Regions from separate parts of the Streptomyces sp. NPDC029044 genome, predicted to be linked through region 2. Evidence: riboswitches for the same ligand, from Rfam matches in the RefSeq annotation. Region 2 holds a riboswitch; each other region holds the start of a gene.

Region 1 (7,152 bases), on a different contig from region 2:
CTCGTCGGGACGCTCCACAACTCCGCCGCTTACCTGGGGATGCGCTTCGGCGGGGTGCTGCTCGGCAACGGCAGCAAGCCCGGTGACGTGCTGACCGATGACGACGCCCTGAGGCGCGCCAAGACCTTCTTCGAGCGGGAGGCTCCCCCGGCCCGGTTCCTGTACGAGGACTGAGTGCTACGCGGTGATGTCCTTCGCCGTGAAGCGCGCCCACGCCGCCGACCCGAACACCGCCGCGTACAGGGCCTGGAGGCCGAGGTTCTTCGCCAGTTCGTCCCAGTAGACCGGCTCGCGCATGAGGTCGGCGAAGGACAGCCAGTAGTGGGAGAACAAGTACGGCTGAAGGGCGTGCAGTTGCGGGATCTGGTCGAGGATCTGGACCGTGATCAGCAGGCCGAGCGTCGTCGCCATCGCCGCGATGCCGCTGCCCGTCAGGGTCGAGACGAACAGGCCGAGCGCGGCGACGCCGATCAGTGACGCGGCGACGGCCAGGGCGATCAGCAGGGCTCTGCCCAGCCCCTCGGCGAAGCCGATCTGCGTGCCGGAGATGGTCGTCAGGTCACCGAGCGGGAAGAGCAGCACTCCGACCGCCAGCGCCGAGACGGCGACCACGAGCGTCGCGGCCAGGCAGAAGATGATCACCGTCGCGTACTTGGTGAGCAGCAGGCGGGTGCGGCCGGCCGGGGCGACCAGCAGATAGCGCAGCGTGCCCGAGTTGGCCTCGCCGGCGATCGCGTCACCCGCGACGACACCGACCGCCATCGGCAGGAAGAACGGGAGCGTCGCGGCCAGGGCGGTGAAGACGAGGAACAGGCCGTTGTTGGTGATCTGCGAGATGAAGGCCGGTCCTCCGCCGCCCCCGCCGCCGGGCGAGCCGCCGTCGCCCGTCTCCATCTTGACGGCGATGCCGACGAGGACCGGCACGCCCGCCAGCACGGCCAGCAGCGCGAGCGTGCGCCACCGCCGGAACGTGGTGACGAGCTCGTTGCGCAGCAGCCCGAAGGTCCACAACGGGCGCACCGGCCGTACGGGTTCCACCACTTCAGCCCGCGACATCGAAGCCCTCCCCCGTCAGCGCCACGAACGCGTCCTCCAGCGAGGCCCGTTCGACCGTGAAGCCGCGCACCCGGACCCCGGCCGTCACCAGCGCGGCGTTCACCTCGGCGAGGTCGCCCTCCGGTGGCTCGCCGGTCACCCGGTCGTCGGTGACCACGACATCGGCGACACCCTGCTCCTTCAGGATCCGGGCCGCCTCCGCCGGGTCCGGCGTGGTTACGACCAGCCGGCCGCGCGCCCCGGCGGACAACTCGGCGACCGGGCCCTGCGTGATCAGCCGGCCCTGGGCCATCACGGCCGCGTGCGTGCAGACCTGCTCGATCTCGTCGAGGAGGTGGGAGGAGAGGAAGACGGTCGTGCCGTCCGAGGCCAGCTCCCTGACCAGGGCGCGGATCTCGCGCATGCCCTGCGGGTCGAGGCCGTTGGTGGGCTCGTCCAGCACGAGCAGCCGGCGCGGCTGGAGCAGCGCGGCCGCGAGACCCAGGCGCTGTTTCATGCCCAGGGAGTACGCCTTGGCCTTCTTGCCCGCGGCGGCCGTCAGGCCCACCCGGTCCAGGGCCGAGGCGACCCGGGTGCGCCGGGTGCGCGGGTCGGCGGCCGGGTCGGCACTGTCGTAGCGGATCAGGTTGTCGCGGCCGGAGAGGAAGCCGTAGAGGGCCGGGCCCTCGATGAGGGCGCCGACGTGCGGCAGCACGGCGCGGGCGGCCCGGGGCATGGGCTGCCCGAGCACCCGGGCCGTGCCGGAGGTTGGCTCGATGAGGCCCATCAGCATGCGGATGGTGGTGGTCTTGCCGGAGCCGTTGGGGCCCAGGAAGCCGAAGACGCTGCCCGCCGGGACGGTCAGGTCGAGACCGTCGACGGCGAGCTGTCCGCCGCGGTAGCGCTTGGTGAGCGCGCGGGTGGCGATGACCGGTTCTCCGGTCGCGGCCCGCGTCCCACGCTGCTCCGGTTCCCCGGTCGCGGCCCGCGTCCCACGCTGCTCCGGTTCCCCGGCGGACACCTCGCCCATCGGCTTCCTCGTTCTCTCGACGTCCCGTGCGGCTACGGGACTTACTTGCCGGCGTCGGCCGCCTTCACGAGCGCGTCCTTGGTGACCAGGCCCGCGTAGACCTTGCCGTCGTCGGTGACGAGGGCGTTGACCAGGCGGGTGGAGAAGACCGTGCCCGAGCCGAACGTGCCGTGGACCTTGTCGCCGAGGGAGTCGATGAAGCCGCCGAACTCGCCGCCGGCCTTGCCCGAGGGCACGCCCTCGCCGCCCGTGTCGAAGGTGGCGATGGCGGTCCAGCCCTCGCCGATGGTCTTCATGCCGTCGTGGCCACCGGGGCCCTTTCCGGCCTGGTGGCCGGGCGCCTCACCGAGCGCGAAGGGCTTGCCGGGGGCCGTGCGCGGAGTCTCGCCCGAGCCCTTGCCGGCGTCCTTCTCCTCGGTGACCTTCGCGCCCTTGGGCGGGGTGAAGTCGAAGGTGGAGGCGGCCGGCTCGGCGAAGCTCACCTTCGTGAAGCCCGCGTCGACGACGGCCGCGCCGCCGCTCGCCGGGGTCAGGGTGAACTTCAGCGGCAGGCCGGTCTTCGCGTCCACGGCGACGGTGATCGCACCGACCGTCGAGCCGGACTGCTTCGGCTTCACGACCAGCTTGTAGGCGTCCCGGCCGGCGACCTGGGCGGTGCCGTCCACGGTCACGGACGTGGTGTCGTCGACCGCCTTCAGGGCCTCCTCGGCGAAGTCCCCGGGCGTGGCCGGCGGCTGCTGGTCCTTGCCGCGCTCGGGGCTGTCGGAGGTGCCGTGGTAGACCTCGTTGGACTTGCTGTCGTAGCCCCAGACGTCCTTGCCGTTGTGGATGACGCTGTACTCGGCGGCGTTCTCCAGCAGCGACAGCTTCTGCTTGTCCGGGCCGTCGACGGCGACGCGCAGGGTGTGCGTGCCGGAGGCCAGTTCGGTGAGCTTGGCCGTCGGGTCGGCGGAGGAGCCGTCCTCGCCCCCGCCCTTGCCCGCGGCGCCGGACAGCAGGCCCGACTCCAGGCCGCCGAGGTCCGGCAGGCCGAGGTCCGTGCTGATCTTCACCGTGCCGGACAGCTGCTGGACGTCCGACTTCGCGATCTTCTCGATGAGTTGCTGTGCGGTGATCTTCGGGAGGTCGGGGTCCCCGGAGTCGGCGAGCGCGGGCACCAGCCCGATCGTCGCGGCGGCCACCCCCACCACCGTGACCGGGACGATGTACCGCGCGGCTTTGCGCCGCCCGGAGCGCTGCTCGTCGACCTCTCCGGCGGTCGTGCTGTCGTCGGATGCGTACGGTGCCATGTGTGCCCTACCTCCGTGGTCGGCGGCGGCTGTCCGTGTCGTCCACGCACTCGTCCCTGAGCCGCCATTCTCACCCGAACAGGTGAGGAGTGGTGTTCTTCCGTGGTGACCATCTGACCAAATCGGCCAGGGAGATACGTCAGACCCCGGACTCAACTCCGTGTACTGCTGGGGTATGACACGGAAGGGCGGCTTCTCCCCCTACCCGTAGGGGTCGGGCGGGGGAGGCGGACTAGCCGGCCCGGTGCACCACCGCGTCGCACAGCTCCAGGAGCGCCGTCTTCGCGGTGCACTCCGGCAGGGGCGCGAGCGCCGAACGGGCGTCCTGGGCGTAGCGGACGGTGTCCCGCCGGGCCTGCTCCAGCGCCGGGTGGGCCCGCAGCAGACGCAGGGCCTCGGCGTGCCGGGCGTCGTCGGTGAGGTCGGAGTCGAGCAGCTCGCACAGGGCGATGTCCTCGGCGAGCCCGAGCCGGGCCGCCCGCTCGCGCAGCCGCAGCACCGGCAGCGTGGGGATGCCCTCGCGCAGGTCGGTGCCGGGGGTCTTGCCGGACTCGTGGGAGTCGGAGGCGATGTCCAGGACGTCGTCGGCGAGCTGGAAGGCCACGCCGAGCCGTTCGCCGTACTGGGTCAGGACGTCCACGACCGTGTCGTCGGCGCCGGACATCATCGCGCCGAACCGGCACGACACCGCGACCAGCGAGCCGGTCTTGCCACCCAGCACGTCCAGGTAGTGCTCGACGGGGTCCCGGCCGTCCTGCGGTCCTGCCGTCTCCAGGATCTGGCCGGTCACCAGGCGCTCGAACGCCTCGGCCTGCACCCGCACGGCCTCGGGGCCGAGGTCGGCCAGGATGTGCGAGGCGCGGGCGAAGAGGAAGTCGCCGGTGAGCACCGCGACGGAGTTGCCCCAGCGGGTGTTCGCGCTCGCGACGCCGCGGCGCACGGAGGCCTCGTCCATCACGTCGTCGTGGTACAGCGTGGCGAGGTGGGTCAGCTCCACGACGACGGCCGACGGCACGATCCCGGGCGCGTACCGGTCGCCGAACTGGGCGGAGAGCATCACCAGCAGCGGGCGGAACCGCTTGCCCCCGGCCCGCACCAGGTGCTGGGCGGCCTCCGTGATGAAGGGCACCTCACTCTTGGTGGCCTCGAGCAAGCCTTCCTCGACAGCCGCCAGTCCGGCCTGGACATCGGCTTCCAGAGCCTGGTCCCGCACGCTCAGCCCGAACGGCCCGACGTCGGTCACGAGGGGTCTCCTGTCTGCTGTGTCTGCCGGTGATTACGCGGATTGTCGATAGGTCGCTGCCCTCACTCCGGCCAGCGTATCCGGTCACGTTTCGATCACCGCCAGCACCCAGGGTTACAGGCCGGGCGGTATCCGATCACGACCGTTATGTTTTCGATCAACCTATAAGAACAGATATAAATCGACTTACCCATAGGTAGCGAACTATGCACGATTTGCCGTGATGAGTAGGCGAATTCCCCTTGGCGGGAATTGCCCCACAGCCTCGTGATCAGTGAGTTGAATCACTTGTTCCCCCTTTCCGCCCCACCTCGGCATCGACCCGTACCGCCTTTCCCGCAGAGCCAGTTGAGCCTTGGCTTCCGCAAAGGATCAAGCGGCCCAAACACCTCCGACCAAGGTCAACCGCGCGATATGTGACTGAGGTGCTTGTTCCCGACATGTGCTCTCGCATACGTTCCCGGCCTGTCCGGCGGACGCCCAATCCTGCCGCCGCCCGGACTCCCCACAGGAACCGACTCACTCACGCAGGGCAGGAGCGGGGGACCCAGGTAAGTCGCCGGTCCGCACAGCGGCACGGCTCGGGGTGAAGCCGCGCACGGCACACAGCGCCGTACGCGGCCGGGCACCTCCCGGCCCGAACCCGACAGCTCACCTCGCAGGCGCCGGAGAGGAATATCGCCATGGCCGGACGAGGCAAGCACCGTCGCCCCAGAACCAACCCGCTGACCCGAGGCTTCATCGCCGCCGGTACCGGCGGAGCAGCACTCACCCTGCCGCTCCTCGGTGCCACGTACGCGAGCGCCGCCGAGCCCCAGAGCGCACCCGCCGCCGCACAGTCCGTGCCGCAGGCGGCCCAGCCCGCCAAGTCCCTCACGTACACCGTGGTCAAGGGCGACTCGCTGGCCCGCATCGCGGACAAGTACGACGTCTCGGGCGGCTGGAAGCAGCTCTACAAGGACAACCGCGCCGCCGTCGGTGACGACCCGAAGCTGATCCACCCGGGTCTGAAGCTGACGGTGAAGACCACCAAGACGAGCGCCGCGAAGAAGACGGCGACCAAGTCGTCCGCCCCCGCCAAGCCGGCCGCGAAGCCCGCCGGCGGTGTCGCCCAGGCCACCCAGGCGTCCGCGAAGACCTACGCGAACAACCTCGACGGGTGGATCCGCGAGGCGCTGGACATCATGGCTCAGAAGGGGATCCCCGGGTCCTACGACGGCATCTACCGCAACGTCATGCGCGAGTCGTCCGGCAACCCCCTGGCGATCAACAACTGGGACTCCAACGCCGCCAAGGGCACCCCGTCGAAGGGTCTGCTCCAGACCATCGACCCGACCTTCCAGGCCTACCACGTCGACGGCACGTCGTGGGACCCGTACGACCCGGTCGCCAACATCACCGCGGCCTGCAACTACGCGGCCGACCGCTACGGTTCGATCGACAACGTCAACGGCCCGTACTGAGCCGGCTCGCCCAGCAGTCGTTCGAGGACGACGGCGATGCCGTCGTCCTCGTTCGACAGGGTGACCTCGTCGGCCACGGCCTTGAGTTCGGGATGGGCGTTGGCCATCGCCACCCCGTGAGCGGCCCAGTCGAACATCGGGATGTCGTTGGGCATGTCACCGAAGGCGATGGTGTCCGCCGGGCGCAGTCCCAGATGCTCGGCGGCCAGCGCCAGGCCCGTCGCCTTGGTGATCCCGCACGGCTGGAGTTCGACCGTGCCGGGCCCCGACATCGTCACCGTCGCCAGTGAGCCGACCACCGAGCGGGCCGTCGCCGCCAGTTCGTCGTCCGACAGATGGGGATGGCGGAGCAGCACCTTGCTGATGGGCTCGCCCCACAGCTCGTCGCGCCTCTCGACCCGCACGGCGGGCAGGGTCGGGTGCGGCATCAGATAGCCCGGCTCGATCAGCGTGAGCCCGTCGACCCCGTCCTGGTCGACCGCCGCGTACACCTGCCCCACCTCGGCCTCGATCTTGCCCAGGGCGGTCTCGGCCAGTTCCCGGTCCAGGGTGATGGACCACAGCAGCCGGTCCGTGCCCGCGTCGTACACCTGCGCGCCCTGCCCGCACACCGCGAGCCCCGTGGCACCGAGGTCGTCCAGGAGCGGCCGCACTCTGGGCGCCGGCCGGCCCGTCACCACGAGGTGCTGGGCACCGGCGTCCGCCACCCGCGCGAGCGCGGCGAGGGACCGGTCGGACAGGGTGTCGTCGCCGCGCAGCAGCGTCCCGTCCAGGTCGGTGGCGATGAGTGAATATGCGATGGGTGCGGCCATGATCAGAGAATACGGACAGCGCGCCCCTTCGTTTCATCGTACGACGGACGCCGATTGCCCGGTTGAAGGCCTCTGCACCGGTTGGCAACAACATGCTCCGCTACCTACCCGTGAGGCCGCATCGAGCGGTACCTTCCAAGTGTCCAGGGGGGACTTGATCGGGGGGTCGGGTTGAGCAGTGGGCGCATTCGCGTGGCCGTGCCCGGGGAGCTCGGCGAAGGGGAGAGGGAACGCTGGCGTGCGCTGCGCGCGGCTTCCGAGGCACCGCGCAACCCCTTCA
Region 2 (7,152 bases):
GGGGTCTCGACATCGACGGCAGCCGCACCCTCGACCTGCCCGAGCTGTTCGGCAACGACAACCCCGTCGTCCTGGAGATCGGCTTCGGCATGGGCGAGGCCACCGCCCAGATGGCCGCCGCCGACCCCGACACCAACATCCTCGCCGTCGACGTCCACACCCCCGGCCAGGGCAATCTGCTCAACCTCGCCGACAGCAACGGCCTGTCCAACATCCGGGTCGGCAACGGTGACGCGATCATCCTCCTGCGCGAGATGCTCGCCCCGGACTCCCTCAGTGGCCTGCGCGTCTACTTCCCCGACCCCTGGCCGAAGAAGCGGCACCACAAGCGCAGGATCATCCAGCCCGACTTCCTCACCCTGGCAGCCACCCGGCTCGGGCCGGGCGCGCTCGTCCACTGCGCCACCGACTGGGAGCCGTACGCCGAGCAGATGCTCGACGTCCTCACCGCTCACCCCGACTTCGAGAACACGCAGGCGGACGGCGGTTTCGCGCCGCGTCCCGACTTCCGTCCGCTGACCCGTTTCGAGGGCCAGGGACTGGACAAGGGACATGTCGTGAACGACCTCCTCTTCCGCCGCGTACAGCACGTGGACCAGCCCCCCGCCGGCGCCTGACCACCCCTGGCACCTCTTCCGCCTGCGGACAGCGCCCAACCGTCGTTAGGGTCGATGCCGTGGCCACCAGCCCCCCACACCCGTCGTATCCCAGCGGTCCCGCCGAGGGCACACCCCTCACCGGCCCGGGCACGGCCGGCTCCCTGCGGCACGCCCACTGGTGGCAGCGCGCCTGGGTGCGCTACGGCGCGCTGAGCACGCTCCTCGCGATATCCGGCCTGGTCATCCTCGCCCTGGTCCGCGAGGAGACCGGCACGGAGGGATTCCTGGTCGGGCTGGGGCTGGCCGTCCTGCCGGTGCCCCTGCTGATCGCCGCGTTCCGCTGGCTGGACCGCGTGGAGCCCGGCCCCTGGCGGAACCTGCTGTTCTGCTTCGCCTGGGGCGCCTGCGCGGCGGCGCTGATAGCGATCGTCGCCAACAGCTTCGCGACGAGATGGATAGCGACGGCGACGGCGGACCCGTCCAGCGCGGACACCCTGGGCGCGACGGTGATAGCCCCGGTGGTCGAGGAGTCGGCCAAGGCGGCGGCCGTCCTCCTGGTCTTCCTCTTCCGGCGCCGTGACTTCACCGGCATCGTCGACGGGGTCGTCATAGCCGGCGTGACGGCGACCGGCTTCGCCTTCACGGAGAACATCCTCTACCTGGGCACGGCCTTCGGCACCGACCAGCTCACCGGCGGTTCCGGCATCGCCTCGGTCACGGCGGCGACCTTCTTCGTGCGCATCGTCATGTCGCCGTTCGCGCACCCGCTGTTCACGGTCCTGTCGGGCATCGGTTTCGGCATCGCCGCGCTCTCGGCGGACCGCCGGCCGCTGCGCCGCGTCGTCTTCCCGCTCGGCGGCCTGCTGCTCGCGATGGGCATGCACGCGATGTGGAACGGCTCCTCGGCCTTCGGCGAGTACGGGTTCTTCGCCGTGTACGCGGCGTTCATGGTGCCCATCTTCGGGTTGCTGACGTGGCTGGTGATCTGGACCCGGCAGCGGGAGCTGAAGACCGTACGGGCGGAGCTGCCCGCCTACGCCGTGGCCGGCTGGCTGACCCCCGCCGAGCCGTACGCGCTGGGCTCGATGCGGGCCCGGCGGATCGCCCGCCAGTACGCCCGCCGTCACGTGGGGAAGGCGGCGGCGCGGGAGGTGGCGCGGTACGAGGCGTACGCGACGTCCCTGGCGTTCCTGCGACACCGCGCCCGGCGGGGGCGTGCCGGGCCCGACTTCGCCGTACGGGAGGGGGAACTGCTCGGCGAGCTGTGGCGGCGCCGGGAGGTGGCCCGACCCGCGCTGGACCACGCGGCGCGGATCACCGCCCCTCCGGTCCCGGTGACGGCCCCGCCCTGGCCGGTGTACGGGGTGTACGGGTACGGCCCGCAGCCGACGCCGTACCCCGCGTACAACCCGTACCGCTCCTAGACCTCTCGTCCGGACCAGACCGAGCCAGACCTTCTCAGCCCGATGCAGTCAGACCCGATGCAGTCAGACCCGATGCAGTCAGACCCGATTCAGGCCGAGGCCTGGGTGAGCCGTCCGACCTCGGTCTCCGAGAGAGTCAGCTCGCCGACGCCGGTCAGCGCGGGCAGCTGCTCCACCGTCCGCGCGGAGGCGATCGGCGCCGCCACGGTCGGCTGGGCGGCGAGCCAGGCCAAGGCCACCGTGGCCACGGGCACGCCGTGCGCCGCGGCGATCTCGTCGAGGGCGTCGAGCACCCGCCGCCCCCGCTCGGTCTCCAGATGCTTGGCGGCACCTCCCGCCCTGGCGCTCTCGACCGTCGCTCCGGGCCGGTACTTGCCCGTGAGGAAGCCGGACGCGAGCGCGAAGTACGGCACCGCGGCCAGGCCGGTCCGCTCGGCGAGGTCCTGGAGTTCGCCCTCGTAGGTGCCGCGGGAGACCAGGTTGTAGTGGGGCTGGAGCGCCACGTACCGGGCGAGCCCCTCGCGTTCGGAGAACTCCAGGGACGCCCGCAGCCGCTCGGCGGAGATGTTGGAGGCGGCGATGTGCCGCACCTTCCCGGCCTTCACAAGGGTGTCCAGCGCGCCGATGATCTCCTCGACGGGCACGTCGGGCTGGTCGAAGTGTGTGTAATACAGGTCGATGTAGTCGGTACCGAGGCGCCGCAGGGAGGCATCCGCGGCAGCCTTGATGGTGGCGGCGGACAGACCGCGGAACTCGGGGTGCTGGCTGACCTTGGTGGCGACGACGACGTCCGCCCGGTTGCCGCGGGACTTCAGCCAATGGCCGAGCACGGTCTCGGACTCACCGCCCCGGTTGCCCTCGACCCAGGCCGAGTAGGAGTCGGCGGTGTCGACGAAGTTGCCGCCGGCGGCGGTGTAGGCGTCGAGGACGGCGAACGACTGGTCCTCGTCGGCGGTCCAGCCGAAGACGTTGCCGCCGAGGGCGAGTGGGAACACCTCGAGGTCGGAAGGGCCGAGCTTACGCAGATGAGTCATGCTCCACGTCAACGCCGTTACCGGAGCGGCCCATTCCCCTACTCCGCCGTACACGCCGGAAAATCCGGCAGCCCTGACGTCGGGGGGTCGTCGTCAGGGCCGCCGGTGCTTCAACGGGTGGGTACGGCTTACGGGTTCAGTCCCTTGCCCCGCAGCCACGCCATCGGGTCGATGCCGCTCGCGGAGCCGCCGGAGTGGACCTCCAGGTGAAGGTGGGCACCGGTGACGTTGCCGGTGGCGCCCACACGGCCGATGACGTCGCCCGTGCTGACCTTCTGGCCGACGCTGACGCCGATGGAGGACTGGTGCGCGTACCAGATCTCGGTGCCGTCATCGAGGGTGAGGACGGTCTTGTAGCCGTACGAGCCGTTCCAGCCGGCCTCGGTGATGGTGCCGCTGTGGACGGCCTTGATCGGCGTGCCCGTGGGGGCGGCGAAGTCCAGGCCCGTGTGGTAGCCGGAGGACCAGTAGGCGCCGGCCTGGCCGAAGCTGGAGGTGATGGTGTACGAGGAGGTCGGCAGCGTGAACTGCTTGGCCAGGGCGGCGAGACGCTCGGCCTCGGCCTTCTTCCTGGCCTCCTCCTCCGCCTTCTCCTTGGCCGCGGCGGCCTTGGCCTTGGCTTCCCTCTCCGCCTTGGCGACCGCTTCCGCGGCTGCCTTCTCGGCGGCGGCCGCGGCGTCCTGGGCGGCCTTGGTCTCGATCTGGTCCTGCTGGTGCTCGACCTGGGCCATGATCCGGGCGCGCAGCGCCTCGCCCGCGCCGGCGCCGGAGGTGCTCTTGCCCTGCTCGGTGGCGGTCGTGGCGGTGCCGAGGCTGCTGAGCGGGGTGGCGGAACCTTCGGGGGTGTCGTCGTCCGAGATGAGGGAACCCACCGAGGGCAGGTCCGGGACGGAGATGGACACCGGGGGCTTGCCGGTCTGGGCGCTGGCCATGCCGCCGGCACCCACGGCGGCTATGACGCCGACACCCAGGACGGTGGAGCTGCGGGCGAGACCTCCGCCGCGCTGCTTGGTGACGCGATGCCGGCCACGGACGGGACGGATGGACTCCTCGGTGGGGTTCCACTCCTGGAACGGGCCCTCGTCGGTGCGCTGACCGCCGTAGCCGAAGGTGTCGGTCTCGCGCTTCGGCGCGAACGGGGCCGCGGGGGCAGGCCGGTTGGACGCCACGTGGGCGTACTCCTTTCCTTCCTTCTCGCCTACCGGGTTAGCTGACGGGTTCGGAGCAGGAAGGTCTCCTACGCGCGTATACCGGCCGTGCTTCCACGGTGGTATCCGCCCGATTCACCCCAAGTGGTGGTTCCCCGGTTCCCTTTCGGGATTCGGCGCGTGCGCACGGAGCCGCCTTCTGTGACGGCTGGGACGACCGCGCTGCGTTATCGAACGTTAATGGAGGCGCGAGGGGTATTCCAGCGATTCCGCTTGATCATTAACCTTTTTCACGCGGACTTACCTGCCATGACCGGAGTAAATCGGGCGAGTTGACCGCTTCGCAAGTGACTGACGAGTTTTGACGGTGCATCAGTTAACGCGCGCAGCGGGGTGGTTCGGTCACCGACCGTAATGAGGTGCGGGGAAATGCACCGAGGGCCGGAATCCTTTTGGATTCCGGCCCTCGGCCTTCAGTAGCGGGGACAGGATTTGAACCTGCGACCTCTGGGTTATGAGCCCAGCGAGCTACCGAGCTGCTCCACCCCGCGTCGTTGTGACACCAGTGTACGCCATCCGCGGGACCACTCGTGCACACCGCTCGGAGCGGCCCGTTCTCAGCCCGGCAGGTGGCGGTTCGGGGCCTTGGCCCGCTCCTCGTGCTCCGGGAGGACGACGACCTCCACTCCGCCGGCGGCCAGGAGGCCGCTGCCGTCCGCGGCCGTCACGAAGGTGTCGGGCTCGCGCCAGGCCGTGACGACCCGCCGTACGCCCGCGTCGAGGATCAGCCGGGCACAGGGGGCGGGGCGGGAGGCGCGGCGGGCGCAGGGCTCCAGGCTGCTGTACACCGTCGCGCCGGGCAGGCGCGGGTCGGCCGGGTCGAGCTTCGCCAGGGCCGCCTCCTCGGCGTGCACGACCGGGTCACCGGCCTCGCGGGAGTGACCGCGGGCCAGTTCCGTGCCGTCGGCGGCGACCACGACCGCGCCCACGCTGAACGCCGTGTCCGACGGCGGGCAGCGCTCGGCCAGGTCGCAGGCGAGGGCCAGCCAGTGGTGGTCGGCGGCGACGGGCAGGGCACCGGTGCCCGGGGCGGTCGGCTCGTAGCGCATCAGGACCACGTCCTCGATCCGCCGCGACTCCAGCAGCCGGAGCCGGCCGCCCTGGTAGCCGCCGGGACCGAAGAGGCGGGGTGCCCCGGGGTCGCCCACGAAGAGCGGGGCGAGGACGAGCTGGAGTTCGTCGGCGAGACCCTGGGTGAGGAGCTGGGTGTGGATCAGGCCGCCGCCCTCGACCATGAGCCGCCGCACGCCCCGGACGTCGTGCAGGTGCGTGAGCAGCCGCCGCCAGTCGAGGTCGGCGCCGAGCGGGACGACGTCGGCGGCCAGGCCCGACGCGCGGGCGCGTTCGGCGCCCCGGTCGGTCGTGTAGAGGAGCTTCTCGCCGCCGGTGTGCCAGAAGCGGGCGTCCGGGTCGAGGTCGCCGGAGCCGCTGACGGTGACCTTCAGGGGGTACTCCGGTTTCCCGGCGGCCCGGCGGGCGGCCCGGCGTTCGCCGGAGTTCACCAGGAGCCGCGGGTTGTCGGCGCGGATGGTGCCGGCGCCGATCAGGATGGCGTCGACACCGGCCCGGACCTCGTCGACCCGGTCGAAGTCGGCCGGGCTCGACAGGAGCAGGCGGTCGGGTCCGGTGTCGTCCAGGTAGCCGTCGAGGGAGACGGCGGCGGACAGCAGGACGTACGGGTGAGGCATCGACGCTCCGCGGCTGGTCGGGACGGCGGGACTGGACGGGGTCACCAAGGCGGACAGGGCCGCCAAGACGGGACAGGGTCACCAAGACGGGCTTGGTTCAAGTTTGAAACAAACCTACACTGGTGGCATGACGACTCGCTGGCTCACCCCCGAGGAGCAACGTGCCTGGCGCGCGTACGTCGCCGCCTCCCTGCTCCTGGAGGACGCGATCGACCGGCAGCTCCAGCAGGACGCCGGCATGCCGCACCTGTACTACTCCATCCTGTCCGTCCTGTCCGAGTCCCCGGAACGGAGGCTGCGCATGACCGATCTCGCCGAGCGGCTGAAGATCACGCGCAGCAGGCTGACGTACGCGGTGACGCGGCTGGAGAAGGACGGCCTGCTGCGGCGCGAGGCCTGCCGGTACGACAAGCGGGGCAGCATCGCCGCACTGACGGACGAGGGCTTCGCGGTGCTGGAGCGGGCGGCGCCCGGGCATGTCGACACCGTGCGGAGCTTCCTGTTCGACCGGCTCAGCGAGGAGCAGGTGGGGCAGCTGGAGGAGATCTCCGCGGCGATCGCGCAGGGCCTCCAGGAGGACGGCTCGCGCCCGGCGGCGGACGAGGTGCCGTGGCGGCGGAGGTCATCACCGGCCTGTTCGTGACGAGCGTCACAGGGGGCCGGATACCGATTGCTTGAAGTTTGAAGCACGAGTAGGGTTCCGGAAGTGGATCTGCTTCAAATCTGAAGCAGTACGGCTGTGCAGCCGAACAGGAAACGGAACCCGGAGGCCCCGCATGCCCGACACCCCCGCCGTCATCGCCACCCCGCGCTCCCGCGTCCGGGTCCCGCTGCGCTTCCACGACGGCTACGAGGCCGACGCCGAGCTCGTCACCTTCCACGGGCTGGCCGACGGCCAGGAGCACGTGGCCGTGGTCCTCGGCGAGCCCGGCCCGGTCCCGCTGGTGCGGCTGCACTCCGAGTGCCTGACCGGGGACGTGTTCGGCTCCGCCCGCTGCGACTGCGGACCCCAGCTGCGCGAGGCGGTCGAGGCCATCGCCGAGCGCGGTGGCGTGCTGCTGTACCTCCGCCAGGAGGGCCGTGGGATCGGCCTCTACAACAAGCTCGACGCGTACGCCCTCCAGGACGAGGGGCTCGACACGTACGAGGCGAACGCGGCACTGGGGCTGCCGGAGGACGCCCGCGACTACACGGCCGCG
Region 3 (7,152 bases), on a different contig from region 2:
TCCGAGCCGCCACGGCCGCAGGCGTCCCGGTGACGATCGCCAAGGCTGACGGCAACCCCGTCAACGCGGCCTCGATGCTGGCCGTCCTGGGCCTCGGCGCCCAGGGGGGCGAGGAGATCGTCCTGGCCTCCGACGCCGAGGGCGCGGACGCCGCCCTGGACCGGCTGGCCAAGCTGGTCTCCGAGGGTCTCGAGGAACTGCCCGAGACCGTCTGATGTCCCGTGCGCCGTTCCGGCGCACAGCGAAGGGCCCGCCCTGATTCACCGGGGCGGGCCCTTCGCCATTCCCGGCGGACAAGGAGCGGGACATTCTGGAATTCCCCGTTTCCGGGCACGGAAAATAGGCCTTCATGAATTGGCTGCTCTTTGTATACGGCCGCCGTGTTAATGCCGCAGGCTCGCCGTGTTTACGGGATGTTGCGAGTTCCTCACACGGTCGGCGGACTCCCTGCCGGAGCCGAAGCGCAGGCGGTGCGCGCCCGTCGCGCGCTCGGCGTGCAGCGCCGTGACCGCCCGCGCGCGCTCGCCGTCCCCGCGCGCCACCGCGTCCACGATCGCGCCGTGCTCCGTCCAGGACTCCACCGGGCTGGCCGGCGCGTCCACGGCGTACATCCACGCGATCTTGTGGCGGAGCTGGGTGAGCATCGAGGTCAGTGCGGGGCTGCCGGAGGCCTGGGCGAGCGTTTCGTGGAACCAGCCGCCGAGGGAGCGCAGGTCGTCGCTGTTGCCGCGGCGGGCCCGCTCCTGGCCCAGCCGGACCAAGCCGCGCAGGACTTTCAGATGCGCCTCGGTGCGGCGCTGGGCCGCGCGGGCCGCACCGAGCGGCTCCAGGAGCATGCGCATCTCCAGCAGGTCGCCCGCCTCCTGCTCGGTGGGTTCGGCCACGCACGCGCCCGCGTGCCGCCGGGTCACCACGAAGCCCTCGGCCTCCAGGGTGCGCAGCGCCTCCCGGACGGGTACCCGCGAGACGCCGTAGCGGCGCGCGAGGAGTTCCTCGGTGAGCCGGCTGCCGCGTGCGTGGACGCCCGCGACGATGTCGTCCCGGATGGCCGTGCACACCGAGTGCGCGGGAATACGCATGACCGACCTCCCCTTAATCCCCGTGAAACGCCAGCGAGTGGCGTCCGTTCCGTGACTCTATTGCAATGAGCCGGAATTTCCGACGGCCATCGGGAATCCAGGGATATTTTTTGGACAAGCCGCCGCTGTAAACGCCGAAAGCCCCGGCTCGGGGAGCCGGGGCTTCGGGAACAGCGCGGAGGTTCCGGTCAGACGTTCACGCCGTGCGAGCGGAGGTAGGCGACCGGGTCGATGTCCGAGCCGTACTCCTGGCTCGTACGGGCCTCGAAGTGCAGGTGCGGGCCGGTGACGTTGCCGGTCGCGCCGGACAGGCCGATCTGCTGGCCGGGGGTGACCCGCTGGCCCACCGAGACGCCGGTCGAGGACAGGTGGCCGTACTGGGTGTACGTCCCGTCGTTCATCTTGATCACGACCTGGTTGCCGTACGAGCCGCCCCAGCCGGCCTCGACGACGGTGCCCGCGCCGACCGCGTGGACGGAGGTGCCGCTGGCGGCGTGGAAGTCGACACCGGTGTGGCTGCCGGAGGACCACAGGCCGCTGCTGGCCTTGTAGCTGGTGGAGACGTACGAGCCGGAGATCGGGGCCACGTAGGCGTTGAGGCGCTTGCGCTCGGCCTCGCGGGCGGCGCGCTCCTTGGCCTCGCGGGCCTTCTCGGCGGCTTCCTTGGCCCTCTCGGCCAGCTCGGCGGCCCGCTTGCGCGCGGCCTCCTCGGCCTTCTGCTTGGCGGCGGCCTCGTCGGCGGCCTGCTGCTGCGCGATCGCCTGGGCGTCGATCTGCTGGGCCACGGTGTCGCCCATGGTGACGACCGGGGTGAGGCCGGTCTGCTCGGGGCTGGGCTCGGCGGCGAAGGCCGCAGGGGCCGCCACGGTGCCGATCACGCCGGTGGTGGCGAGGGCCGCGACGCCCGCCGCCCGGGCGGTGCCGCGCTGGATCCTGCTGGGACGACGGTGCTTCCCGGTGGCGCGAGTGAACGCCATGTAGTGGCTGGTCCTTTCCTTCCCTCTCGCCTACCGGGTTAGCTGACGGGTTCGGAGCAGGAAGGTCTCCTACGGACTCCCTCGCGACTCGCGCGGGCGCCCGATTCACCCCAGGGACTGCGGTGGGTCCCCGGCTCCCCTGGCTCGCGCCGTACGGGGACTCGGCGATGACTGTCCGGTGCCGCGGGTGCGGCGCACTGCCTGACGAACAGCCCGGACGACGCTAAGCGGCGCCACTTTCAATTCCCAAACGAATCCCGGTGTTTGTAGCGCATCCCACAGGGCAGACAGGCAACCTCCGTACCAATTCGGGCATAAAGGAGCCCTGGTGCCTCGAAAGACAACCAGGGCCCCTGCGCGCGTGCCGCTACTCGGCCGCGACCACGGTGACTTCGCCGATGCCCAGGGCCTCGACAGGCGCCTTGATCTGCGCCGCGTCGCCGACGAGGACGGTCACCAGGCGGTCCACCGGGAAGGCGCTCACGGCCGCCGCGGTGGCCTCCACCGTTCCGGTCGCGGCGAGCCGGCGGTACAGCGCGGCCTGGTAGTCGTCGGGCAGGTGCTGCTCGACCTGGTCGGCCAGCGTGCTCGCGACCGCCGCGGCCGTCTCGTACTTCAGCGGAGCCACACCCACCAGGTTCTGCACGGCGACGTCCCGCTCGGCGTCGGTCAGCCCTCCGGCAGCGAGGGCGCGCAGCACCGTCCAGAGGTCCTCCAGGGCGGGGCCGGTGTTGGGCGTGTCGACGGAGCCGCTGATGGCGAGCATCGCGGCGCCCGTGCCGTCCGGGGCGGACCTGAGGACCTGGCCGAACGCCCGTACGCCGTAGGTGTAGCCCTTCTCCTCACGCAGGACGCGGTCCAGGCGTGAGGTGAGGGTGCCGCCGAGGCAGTACGTGCCGAGCACCTGCGCGGGCCACACGCGGTCGTGCCGGTCCGGGCCGACCCGGCCGATCAGCAACTGCGTCTGGACGGCGCCGGGGCGGTCCACGATGACGACCCGGCCGGTGTCGTCGGCGGTCACCGGCGACACCGGGCGCGGCTCGGCCGAGGAGCCCGTCCAGGCCCCCAGGGTGTCCCCGAGCAGGGCGTCGAGGTCGATGCCGGTGAGGTCGCCGACGACCACGGCGGTGGCCGTGGCGGGGCGGACGTGCTTCTCGTAGAAGCCGCGGACGGCCGCGGAGTCGATCGCGGCGACCGTCTCCTCGGTGCCCTGCCGGGGCCGCGACATGCGCGCGTCCGAGGGGAACAGCTCCTTGGAGAGCTCCTTGGCGGCGCGGCGGGAGGGGTTGGCCAGTTCGTGCGGGATCTCGTCGAGGCGGTTGGTGACCAGCCGCTCGACCTCGCTGTCGGCGAACGCGGGCGCCCTCAGCGCGTCGGCGATCAGGTTCAGCCCCTTGGCGAGCCGGGAGGCCGGCACCTCCAGGCTGAGCCGGACGCCGGGGTGGTCGGCGTGCGCGTCGAGGGTGGCGCCCGCGCGTTCCAGCTCGGCGGCGAACTCCTCGGCGGAGTGCTTGTCGGTGCCCTCGGAGAAGGCCCGGGCCATGATCGTGGCCACACCGTCCAGGCCGGCGGGTTCGGCGTCCAGGGGGGCGTCGAGCAGCACCTCCACGGCGACGACCTGCTGGCCGGGGCGGTGGCAGCGCAGCACCGTCAGGCCGTTGTCGAGCGTGCCGCGCTCGGGGGCGGGGAAGGCCCAGGGCTTGGCGTCGCCCGACTGCGGCCGGGGGTGGAAGTCCATCGTGGCGAGCTCGGTCACCGGGCCGCCTCCTCGTTCTCGTCCTGGTCGGCGGGGGCTTCGGGGGCGGTCGGCTCGTAGACGAGCACCGCGCGGTTGTCGGGCCGCAGGCGGGCCTTGGCGACCTCCTGGACCTCCTGCGCCGTGATCTCCAGCACACGCTGGACGGCGGTCAGGGCGAGCTGCGGGTCGCCGAACAGCACGGCGTACCGGCACAGTTCGTCGGCGCGGCCGGCGACCGTGCCGAGCCGGTCCAGCCATTCGCGCTCCAGCTGGGCCTGGGCGCGCTCCATCTCCTCGGCCGTGGGGCCCTCCTCGGCGAACCGGGCGAGCTCTTCGTCGATGGCGGTCTCGATGACCGGGACCTCCACGTCACCGGATGTCTTCACGTCCAGCCAGCCCAGGGAGGGCGCACCGGCGAGCCGCAGCAGGCCGAAGCCGGCCGCCACGGCCGTACGGTCGCGCCGCACCAGCCGGTTGTAGAGGCGGGAGGACTCGCCGCCGCCGAGGACGGTGAGGGCCAGGTCGGCCGCGTCGCACGCGCGCGTGCCGTCGTGCGGCAGCCGGTAGGCGGCCATCAGGGCGCGCGCCGGGACCTCCTCCTCGACGACCTCGCGCAGCTGCCCGCCGATGGTCTCCGGCAGCGAGCCGTCGCGCGGGGCGGGCTTGCCGTCGTGGCCGGGGATGGAGCCGAAGTACTTCTCGACCCAGGCGAGGGTCTGCTCCGGGTCGATGTCGCCGACCACGGAGAGCACGGCGTTGTTCGGCGCGTAGTAGGTGCGGAAGAACGCGCGCGCGTCCTCCAGGGTCGCCGCGTCCAGGTCGGCCATGGAGCCGATCGGGGTGTGGTGGTAGGGGTGGCCCTCCGGGTAGGCGAGCGCGGTCAGCTTCTCGAAGGCGGTGCCGTACGGGACGTTGTCGTAGCGCTGGCGGCGCTCGTTCTTGACGACGTCCCGCTGGTTCTCCATCGACTCGTCGTCGAGGGCGGTCAGCAGCGAGCCCATGCGGTCGGCCTCCAGCCAGAGGGCGAGCTCCAGCTCGTGGGCGGGCATGGTCTCGAAGTAGTTGGTCCGCTCGAAGCTGGTCGTGCCGTTCAGCGAGCCGCCCGCGCCCTGGACGAGCTCGAAGTGGCCGTTGCCCTTGACCTGGGCGGAACCCTGGAACATCAGGTGCTCGAAAAGGTGAGCCAGACCGGTGCGCCCCTTGACTTCGTGGCGCGAGCCGACGTCGTACCAGAGGCACACCGCCGCGACCGGGGTCAGGTGGTCCTCGGAGAGCACCACGCGCAGGCCGTTGGCCAGGCGGTGCTCGGTCGCTGTCAGGCCCCCGGAGCCTGCCTGCGCTGTGGCCGTGTGACCCATGGGCATGTACGTCCCTTCGATCGCGGAGCGGTCTTCACAACCGCCGATTCCTGCCGGTCCTGCCACTGTATGCAAGCGTGCGAAGCCCTGGTGGAGTTCCCGGGCGGCGTACGCCGAGAGCGAGCACGGGCGACCGTTCCCGCCGGGCTCCGGACGGCCCGGCGGGCGCCGGAGACCGGGTCCTGGTCCCGCTTGTCAGTGCGGCGGTCCACAATGGTCGGCGTCAGATCCGGATCGCAGCAGCATGAGCGAGCCGCAGGGGCGGCCGGTGACGAGTGGGCGAGCGCGCGCAGGGCCCGAAGGGCCGGGCACGGTCGGCGTCTCCTCACCGGCAGGAAAGCCCCGTAGGCGAGCGACCAGTAACAGGAGGAGCCGGCAGCGATGGCCCGCCGCAGCACGAAGACGCCGCCCGACGACTCGTACGAGGAGCGGATCCTCGACATCGACGTCGTCGACGAGATGCAGGGCTCCTTCCTCGAGTACGCGTACTCGGTCATCTACTCCCGCGCTCTGCCGGACGCGCGCGACGGACTCAAGCCCGTGCACCGCCGCATCGTGTACCAGATGAGCGAGATGGGCCTGCGCCCCGAGCGCGGGTACGTCAAGTGCGCCCGTGTCGTGGGCGAGGTGATGGGCAAGCTGCACCCGCACGGCGACGCGTCGATCTACGACGCCCTCGTGCGCATGGCCCAGCCCTTCTCGATGCGAGTCCCGCTGGTCGACGGCCACGGCAACTTCGGCTCGCTGGGCAACGACGACCCGCCGGCGGCCATGCGGTACACCGAGTGCCGGATGGCCGAGGCGACGAGCCTGATGACAGAGTCGATCGACGAGGACACCGTCGACTTCAACCCCAACTACGACGGCCAGGAGCAGGAACCGGTGGCCCTGCCCGCCGCCTTCCCGAACCTCCTGGTCAACGGCGCCTCGGGCATCGCGGTCGGCATGGCGACGAACATGGCGCCGCACAACCTGCGCGAGGTCATCGCCGCCGCCCGCCACCTGATCAGGCACCCGAACGCCGATCTCGACGCCCTGATGAAGCACGTTCCGGGCCCCGACCTGCCCACCGGCGGGCGCATCGTCGGCCTGTCGGGCATCCGGGACGCCTACGAGTCCGGCCGCGGCACGTTCAAGATCCGGGCGACGGTGTCGGTGGAGCCCGTGACGACCCGACGCAAGGGCCTCGTGGTCACGGAGCTGCCCTTCACGGTCGGCCCCGAGAAGGTCATCGCCAAGATCAAGGACCTGGTCGGTTCGAAGAAGCTCCAGGGCATCGCCGACGTCAAGGACCTGACCGACCGCGAGCACGGGCTGCGCCTGGTCATCGAGATCAAGAACGGCTTCGTGCCGGAGGCGGTCCTGGAGCAGCTCTACAAGCTGACGCCGATGGAGGAGTCCTTCGGCATCAACAACGTGGCCCTGGTCGACGGCCAGCCGCTCACCCTGGGTCTCAAGGAGCTCCTCGAGGTCTACCTCGACCACCGCTTCAACGTCGTCCGGCGACGCTCGGAGTTCCGCCGCGGCAAGAAGCGCGACCGGCTGCACCTCGTCGAGGGCCTGCTGACGGCCCTGCTGGACATCGACGAGGTCATCCGCCTGATCCGCTCCAGCGAGAACTCCGCGCAGGCCAAGCAGCGCCTGATGGAGCAGTTCTCGCTGAGCGAGGTGCAGACGCAGTACATCCTCGACACGCCGCTGCGCCGTCTGACCAAGTTCGACCGCATCGAGCTGGAGTCCGAGAAGGACCGGCTCAACGCGGAGATCGAGGAGCTGACCCGGATCCTCGACTCGGACGCGGAGCTGCGCAAACTGGTCTCCTCCGAACTGGCCACGGTCGCCAAGAAGTTCGGCACCGACCGGCGTACGGTCCTGCTGGAGTCGGGCGGTGCCCCGGTCTCCGCGGTGCCGCTCCAGGTCGCCGACGACCCGTGCCGGGTGCTGCTGTCCTCGACGGGCCTGCTGGCCCGTACGGCGAACGGCGAGCCGTTCGCCGAGGA
Region 4 (7,152 bases), on a different contig from region 2:
GATCGGGTGCTATGGGGCGCATATATGCATCACTGGGCCGGTGTCGGGCGGTCCGGGGGCCCTGATTAGGCTCCGGCCTCATGGACGTACTCATCCACCTCTTCGTCGGCCTCCACATCATCGGCATCGCCTCGCTCCTGGGCGGCTTCCTCACCCAGATGAAGGCGATGGGCGAGGGTACCGCCCGCTACACCCCCGCGATGCTGCACGGCGCGCTCACGATGCTGGTCACCGGTGTGGTCCTGGTCGGTCTCAACCAGGCCGACGACCAGTCCGTGAACAACATCAAGATCGGCGTGAAGCTGGCCCTGCTGGTCGTGATCCTCGGCCTGGTCTATGTGAAGCGGGACGACGAGAAGGTGGACAAGGGCCTGTTCGGCCTGGTCGGTCTGCTGACGACGGCGAACATCTTCATCGCCGTGCTCTGGACCTGACCCGGGAGCGCCGGGCGCCGGCCCGGGCCGAGGTGAGCGCCCAGGCGGTGCACCCGAGCCAGGCGGCCACCGCGACCCACAGCAGCACCTCTCCGGCGGCGTCGAGCCAGGGGACGTCCAGGGCGGCGGCGACCGCCAGGGTGGCCGCGGCCGTCACCACCGCGGCGAACACGGTCGCCCAGCGCCGCACGTCGTAGTGGTGGCGGGGCCAGAAGAGCTCCGCGAGGAGCAGGGCGACGCAGGCGACCAGCGCGAGCACGAGCAGCGTGACGCACGTCGTGCGCAGGACGTCGGTGTTGTCCTCGTTCCACAGGTACAGGCGCGCGCTGTCGGCGCTGAGGAGTTGCGCCCCGGCCAGCGCGGAGACGGCGAGGGCGCCGGCCGCGAGCCAGTGGTCCCCGCGCCCCTCCTCCACCTGCCGGGGCTGGAAGCGGAACAGGGCGAAGCCGTAGAGCGCGAGGCCCAGCCAGAACAGCACCAGGGCCGCGTGGGCGAGCCAGGCCGACGTATCGGCCGCGGCGAGCGTGGCGCCGAGCACCGCGAGCCCCTGGGTGGCCACGCAGCGCAGGAACACCGTGCCGCGCCGCCCGCCGGCCTCCGCGGTGAGCAGCACCGCCCAGAGCAGCATCGCGAGCGCCAGCAGCGCCTCGGCGAGGAGCTGAAGGCCGGCCGCGGAGAACCCGGTGCCGAGGACGGCGGTGGCCGCCACGGCCGTGAGCGCGGCCGGCGTCTGCGCCCGCAACCCGCCCCGTGCCCGCTGGGCGAGGCCCGCGGCCGCCACCAGCCAGGCCGCGCAGGCCAGGGCGAGGGCGATGCGGGAGAGGACCGCGTACCCCGCCGAGTCGAGACCGACCGACACGACGCCGGTCGCCAGCGCGTACGTCGACCACCAGGTGGCAAACGGGGAGGGACCCGACATAGCGCCGATGCTAGAGAGCGCCGCACGCGTTACGGGAGGGGCACGCGCGCGTGCCCCTCGAAAGGCGTGACGAGACCTCTCAGGCCGGCCGCACCACGCTGTGGATGGCCGACTCGCCGTCGTAGTAGACCGACTCCTCGCGCACGTACGTGCCGGGCTTCGGGGCGTGGATCATCATGCCGTTGCCGATGTAGATCCCGACGTGGGTGACGTCGTCGTAGAAGAAGACCAGGTCACCGGGCTGGGCCTGGGAGAGCGGGACCGTGGTGCCGGCGTTCACCTGGTCGTAGGTGGTGCGCGGCAGGGTGACGCCCGCGGCCTTCCAGGCGGCCTGGGTGAGGCCGGAGCAGTCGTAGGAGCCGGGGCCGACGGCGCCCCACACGTACGGCTTGCCGATCTGCGCGCGGGCGAAGGCGAGCGCCTTGTCGGCCTTGGTGGCGTACGAGGAGTCGGCCGGGGCCGTCGAGGAGGACGAGCCGGAGTCCGCCGAAGCCGACGACGAGGAGCCGCTGTCCTGCTGCTGGGCGGCCTCCTCCCGTGCCTGCTGCTGGGCGGCCTGCTGCCGGGCCAGCTCGTCGGCCTTGCGGGCCGCCTCCTCCTGCTTCTCCTTCTCGATCGCCGCGAGCCGGGCCTTCTCCTCGGCGGTCAGCTTCGACATCAGCCGGCGCGCGTCGGCGAGCTTGCGCTGGACGGTCGCCTTGGCGGTCTTCAGGTCGCCCTGCGACTCGGTGAGCGCCTCCAGGCTCTCGGTGGCCTCCTGGCGCTTCTCCATCGTCTCGGACTGCTGTGCGATGTAGTCGTCGACCGCGACCTTCTGGCGGCCCGTCATCCGGTCCATCAGCTGGGTCTGGTCGAAGTAGTCCTGCGGGGTGTCCGCCAGCAGGAACGTCGCCGTGTCCGGGGCGGCGGCACCGGTTCGGTACTGGGCGGAGGCGAAGGACCCCAGCTCCTCGCGCGCCTCGTTGAGCTTCTGGGTGCGCTTCGCGACGTCGTCGACGAGGGCGTCGGCGCGTTTGCGCTGCTTCGCCGTCTTCTCCTTGGCCGCGTTGTACTTCTCGGTCGCCGACCCCGCCTGGCGGTAGAGGTCGTCGACCTTCTTCTCGACTTCTTCCAGGCTGGGCTTGTCGTCGGCCTCGGGGGCGGCATTGGCCGACTGGGACAGCAGGGCGACGGAGGTGAGGGCCGCCGTTGCGAGGGCGGGGGTCCGTATGCCTGCCACGCGCGTACCCGTAGGACGCGACTTGCGGTGCGACGCCAAGGGAGGCGACTCCTTCCACGTTCCGCCTACCGGGTTAGCTGTCGGGTTCGGGCGGGTGGTTCGGAAGGTTTGCCCTACGGCCTTCTCCGCACAGGGAGTCGGGCCGATTCACCCCAGGTTCACGGTTGGGTCCCCGGCTCCGGCTGCCGCTGCGGCACACCGGACTCGGCGGAGGCCGCGCGGCCCGGCGACGTTCGCCGGTGGGGGTCATGCGGCCTGGTCGCACGGTAGCCAACTCGTGTGGCCCCTGTGAAGGTTGATGGGTGATATGCCCGATACATTTTCGTGACCTCGGTCATGAACGTTGCCGAGTGTGAACGGCCGAGGGGGACTGGTCCTGTTTCATCCATGATTGCGGGGGGTGTAGCAGGTCGTGATCATGCGGTCATGGAGGGCGACAATGCGCCGCCGGCCGGCTGGCGGGGGCCCGGGCGCCCGGCGATGTTCTCAGGGCGGCGGCGGGCTGTCAGTGGGGCGCCCTAGACTCGGAGAGCGATGAGCAGCCTCTTTGACGACAGCTTCCTGGCGAACCTCCAGGCCCAGCGGGGCCCCGCGGACGAGCCCCCGCCGCCGCCCGAGGACGATCACGTTCCGGAGCCGATCCCGGACGATCTGTTCGGCGGGAAGTTCGACGCGCCCCCGGACCGGGACGCCTACTACCGGGACGGCGCGCCCCGCCCGGTCGTGGACACCGCCGCGCTGCTGGAGGGGCTCAACGACAACCAGCGCGCCGCCGTCGTCCACTCCGGCTCCCCGCTGCTCATCGTGGCCGGCGCCGGCTCCGGCAAGACCCGCGTGCTCACGCACCGCATCGCCCACCTGCTCGCCGAGCGCGGCGTGCACCCGGGCCAGATCCTCGCGATCACCTTCACCAACAAGGCCGCGGGCGAGATGAAGGAGCGCGTCGAGCAGCTCGTCGGCCCGCGCGCCAACGCCATGTGGGTGATGACGTTCCACAGCGCGTGCGTGCGGATCCTCCGCCGCGAGAGCAAGAAGCTCGGCTTCACATCGAGCTTCTCGATCTACGACGCCGCCGACTCCAAGCGCCTGATGGCCCTGGTCTGCCGAGACCTGGACCTGGACCCCAAGCGCTTCCCGCCGAAGTCCTTCAGCGCCAAGATCAGCAACCTGAAGAACGAGCTGATCGACGAGGAGGACTTCGCCGCCCAGGCCACCGACGGTTTCGAGAAGACCCTCGCCCAGGCCTACGCCATGTACCAGTCGCGGCTGCGCGAGGCGAACGCCCTCGACTTCGACGACCTGATCATGACGACGGTCAACCTGCTGCGTGCCTTCCCGGACGTCGCCGAGCACTACCGCCGCCGCTTCCGGCACGTGCTGGTCGACGAGTACCAGGACACCAACCACGCCCAGTACGCCCTCGTCCGGGAGCTGGTCGGCACCTCCGAGCACCCCGTCGACGTACCGCCCGAGGCCGAGGTCCCGCCCGCCGAGCTGTGCGTCGTGGGCGACGCCGACCAGTCGATCTACGCCTTCCGCGGCGCGACGATCCGCAACATCCTCCAGTTCGAGGAGGACTACCCGGACGCCACGACGATCCTGCTGGAGCAGAACTACCGCTCCACGCAGACGATCCTCAGCGCCGCCAACGCGGTCATCGAGCGCAACGAGTCCCGCCGTCCCAAGAACCTGTGGACCAACGCCGGCTCCGGCGCCCGGATCACCGGCTACGTCGCCGACACCGAGCACGACGAGGCGCAGTTCGTCGCCGACGAGATAGACCGCCTCACGGACGCCGGCGAGGCCAAGGCCGGCGACGTCGCCGTCTTCTACCGCACCAACGCCCAGTCCCGCGTGTTCGAAGAGGTCTTCATCCGCGTCGGCCTGCCCTACAAGGTCGTCGGCGGCGTCCGCTTCTACGAGCGCAAGGAGGTCCGGGACGTCCTGGCCTACCTGCGCGTGCTCGCCAACCCCGAGGACTCGGTGCCGCTGCGCCGGATCCTCAACGTCCCCAAGCGGGGCATCGGCGACCGCGCCGAGGCGATGATCGACGCCCTGTCCCAGCGGGAGAAGATCAGCTTCCCGCAGGCGCTCAAGCGCGTCGACGAGGCGTACGGCATGGCCGCGCGCTCCACCAACGCCGTCAAGCGGTTCAACACGCTGATGGAGGATCTGCGCACCATCGTCGAGTCCGGCGCCGGACCGGCCACGGTTCTGGAGGCCGTGCTGGAGCGCACCGGATACCTCGCCGAGCTCCAGGCCTCCACCGACCCGCAGGACGAGACCCGGATCGAGAACCTCCAGGAACTGGCCGCCGTCGCCATGGAGTTCGAGCAGGAGCGCGGCGAGGACGAACAGACCACGCTGTCGGACTTCCTGGAGCAGGTCGCGCTGGTCGCCGACTCCGACCAGATCCCCGACGAGGAGGACGGCGACGGCGTCATCACCCTGATGACCCTGCACACGGCCAAGGGCCTGGAATTCCCGGTCGTCTTCCTGACCGGCATGGAGGACGGCGTCTTCCCGCACATGCGCGCCCTCGGGCAGACCAAGGAGCTGGAGGAGGAGCGGCGCCTGGCCTACGTCGGCATCACCCGTGCGCGGGAGCGGCTGTACCTGACGCGGTCCACCCTGCGCAGTGCCTGGGGCCAGCCCTCGTACAACCCGCCCTCCCGGTTCCTGGAGGAGATCCCGCCGACCCACGTGGAGTGGAAGCGGACGGGAGCGACCGCGCCCGCGTCCTCCGGGCCGGTCTCGGCGGTGGCGGCCTCGCTGTCGTCGTCCCGCTCGCGCTCTTCGGCGTCGGGCGCCTCCGGTTTCGCCACGCGGCGCACCTCGGAGAAGCCCGTGGTGTCCCTGGCGGTCGGGGACCGCGTCACCCACGACCAGTTCGGGCTCGGGACCGTCGTCGCGGTCAAGGGCACGGGCGGCAACGCCGAGGCGACGATCGACTTCGGGGACACCAAGCCGAAGCGGCTGCTGCTGCGGTACGCGCCGGTGGAGAAGCTGTAGTCCGGTGAGGTGAGCCCCGCCGGCCGGACCGGCGGGGCAGGCGGGACGTTACGTCGGGTCGACGCCGTGGCTGCGCAGCCACGGGAGCGGGTCGATCGCCGAGCCGCCGGCCGGGCGCACCTCGAAGTGCAGGTGAGGGCCGGTGGAGTTGCCGGAGTTGCCCGAGCGGGCGATCGGATCGCCCGCCTTCACGGTCGTACCCGAGGGGACCGTGTAGGTGGAGAGGTGGCAGTACCACGTCTCCGTGCCGTCCTTGGCGGTCACGATCATCATGTTGCCGTACGCGCTGTTCCACTGGGTGCGCACGGTGCCGTCGGTCGCGGCCATCACGGTCGTGCCGTACGAGACGGGGAAGTCGATACCGGTGTGCAGGGACATCCAGTTGATGCCGGACTGGCCGTAGTAGGCGCTGAGTCCGTGCCGCGCGACCGGCAGGGCGAACTTGGGGCGCAGCCGCTCCTTGCGGGCCGCTTCCTCCGCCGCGCGCTTCCTCTCGGCCGCCTGCTGGGCCTTGAGGTCGATGCGCTCCTGCGTGCGGCTGGCCCGGTCGGCGAAGTCGTCGGCGCCGGCGGAGAGGCTCTGGAGCTGGGTGTCCAGCTTGTTGTTGGCCGCGGCCGGCTTGACCGGCTGCGCGTCCGCCGCGGTCGTCCGCGCCTCCGCGGCACTGTCGTCGGCGAAACCGCCGACGGAGGCGGCGGCGATGCCGGCGACACCCATCACGCAGGCCGAGGGCACCGCGATGGTCATCAGCGCCGAGCGCTTGGGCGGTGTGCGGCGGCGCGAACGGGAAGCGGCGCGCGAGGCCGCACGCCCCGACGGGGCGGGGGCGACGTCCTCCTGGCCGTCCAGGAGCGGGGCGACGACGGGCAGTTCACCGGTGGCGGCCGGTTCGTCGCCCTCCACGGCGGCGTCGTGGAAGCCCGCTTCGGTTGATGCGTCGTAGGCGACCTGCTCGAACGTCGAGGTCTCGTGCTGGTCGAAGGTTTCGCCGGGGTGCTCGTACGCGTCGGGCTCCGGTGCGGCGGTGCCGTCGGAGTTCCACTGCGTGGCGTCGTAGGCGCCCGTGTCGAAGGTCTGCGTGCCCCACTCCCACTGCTGGGTGCGGTCCGCGGGGTTGCCGGACTGGTCCGGCTGGAGCCAGGCGCCGGATTCCCACTGCCCGGTGGCGTCGGGGGAGGGGGCCTGGGACGGGATGGCCGACATCGGCTGCTGCTCGGCCGTCCAGGAGGTCGTGTCGTAGACGCCGGTGTCGTAGGCGGCGTGGTGCTGGGCCGCGTAGGCGTCGTAGTGCACGTTCTCGTGCGTGCCGGTGGGCCAGTGGCCGGTGTCGTAACTGCCCGTGTCCTGGCCGCTGCCCGGCATGTCGCCGAAGAGGGGGTCGGTCGCGAAGCTCGCGGTGGTGTGCCCGGTGGCGTCGAAACCAGCGCCGTGGGTACCGGTGGGATCAAAACCGGTGGCGGCATAGTCGCCGTACGTGGTGAAGTCGCCGTACTGGGCTTCCTGGGTGCCGTACGACGCGTAGTGCGCGGAGGCGGCGTCGGAAGCCGGAGCCGGGGTCATGGTCCCCG

The links. Region 2 has a riboswitch for cyclic di-AMP ahead of AB0E85_RS03390 (M23 family metallopeptidase). Riboswitches for the same ligand answer to the same signal wherever they lie in the genome.
Positions count from the first base shown of each region.
Region 1: another riboswitch for cyclic di-AMP. It lies ahead of AB0E85_RS11770 (transglycosylase SLT domain-containing protein); the one in region 2 lies ahead of AB0E85_RS03390 (M23 family metallopeptidase).
Region 3: another riboswitch for cyclic di-AMP. It lies ahead of AB0E85_RS16080 (M23 family metallopeptidase); the one in region 2 lies ahead of AB0E85_RS03390 (M23 family metallopeptidase).
Region 4: another riboswitch for cyclic di-AMP. It lies ahead of AB0E85_RS06905 (NlpC/P60 family protein); the one in region 2 lies ahead of AB0E85_RS03390 (M23 family metallopeptidase).

Region 1 is NZ_JBEZWN010000010.1:44,325-51,476, forward strand. Features, by position in the region: gene AB0E85_RS11745 (NAD(P)H-dependent oxidoreductase) at 1-174, shown strand, start outside; gene AB0E85_RS11750 (ABC transporter permease) at 178-1,056, opposite strand; gene AB0E85_RS11755 (ABC transporter ATP-binding protein) at 1,043-2,065, opposite strand; gene AB0E85_RS11760 (DUF2092 domain-containing protein) at 2,107-3,354, opposite strand; gene AB0E85_RS11765 (polyprenyl synthetase family protein) at 3,587-4,597, opposite strand; cyclic di-AMP (ydaO/yuaA leader) riboswitch at 5,100-5,275, shown strand; gene AB0E85_RS11770 (transglycosylase SLT domain-containing protein) at 5,281-6,060, shown strand; gene AB0E85_RS11775 (HAD family hydrolase) at 6,024-6,872, opposite strand; gene AB0E85_RS11780 (GNAT family N-acetyltransferase) at 7,065-7,152, shown strand, end outside.
Region 2 is NZ_JBEZWN010000003.1:381-7,532, forward strand. Features, by position in the region: gene trmB (tRNA (guanosine(46)-N7)-methyltransferase TrmB) at 1-617, shown strand, start outside; gene AB0E85_RS03380 (PrsW family glutamic-type intramembrane protease) at 677-2,023, shown strand; gene AB0E85_RS03385 (aldo/keto reductase) at 2,113-3,057, opposite strand; gene AB0E85_RS03390 (M23 family metallopeptidase) at 3,186-4,226, opposite strand; cyclic di-AMP (ydaO/yuaA leader) riboswitch at 4,238-4,394, opposite strand; tRNA gene AB0E85_RS03395 (tRNA-Met) at 4,683-4,756, opposite strand; gene AB0E85_RS03400 (dihydrofolate reductase family protein) at 4,823-5,953, opposite strand; gene AB0E85_RS03405 (MarR family transcriptional regulator) at 6,081-6,596, shown strand; gene ribA (GTP cyclohydrolase II) at 6,730-7,152, shown strand, end outside.
Region 3 is NZ_JBEZWN010000016.1:42,226-49,377, reverse strand. Features, by position in the region: gene AB0E85_RS16090 (HPr family phosphocarrier protein) at 1-215, shown strand, start outside; gene AB0E85_RS16085 (GntR family transcriptional regulator) at 384-1,079, opposite strand; gene AB0E85_RS16080 (M23 family metallopeptidase) at 1,268-2,056, opposite strand; cyclic di-AMP (ydaO/yuaA leader) riboswitch at 2,069-2,233, opposite strand; gene AB0E85_RS16075 (pitrilysin family protein) at 2,424-3,812, opposite strand; gene AB0E85_RS16070 (pitrilysin family protein) at 3,809-5,152, opposite strand; gene AB0E85_RS16065 (DNA topoisomerase IV subunit A) at 5,534-7,152, shown strand, end outside.
Region 4 is NZ_JBEZWN010000005.1:129,008-136,159, forward strand. Features, by position in the region: gene AB0E85_RS06895 (hypothetical protein) at 81-434, shown strand; gene AB0E85_RS06900 (hypothetical protein) at 412-1,353, opposite strand; gene AB0E85_RS06905 (NlpC/P60 family protein) at 1,433-2,611, opposite strand; cyclic di-AMP (ydaO/yuaA leader) riboswitch at 2,619-2,792, opposite strand; gene pcrA (DNA helicase PcrA) at 3,107-5,584, shown strand; gene AB0E85_RS06915 (M23 family metallopeptidase) at 5,633-7,152, opposite strand, start outside.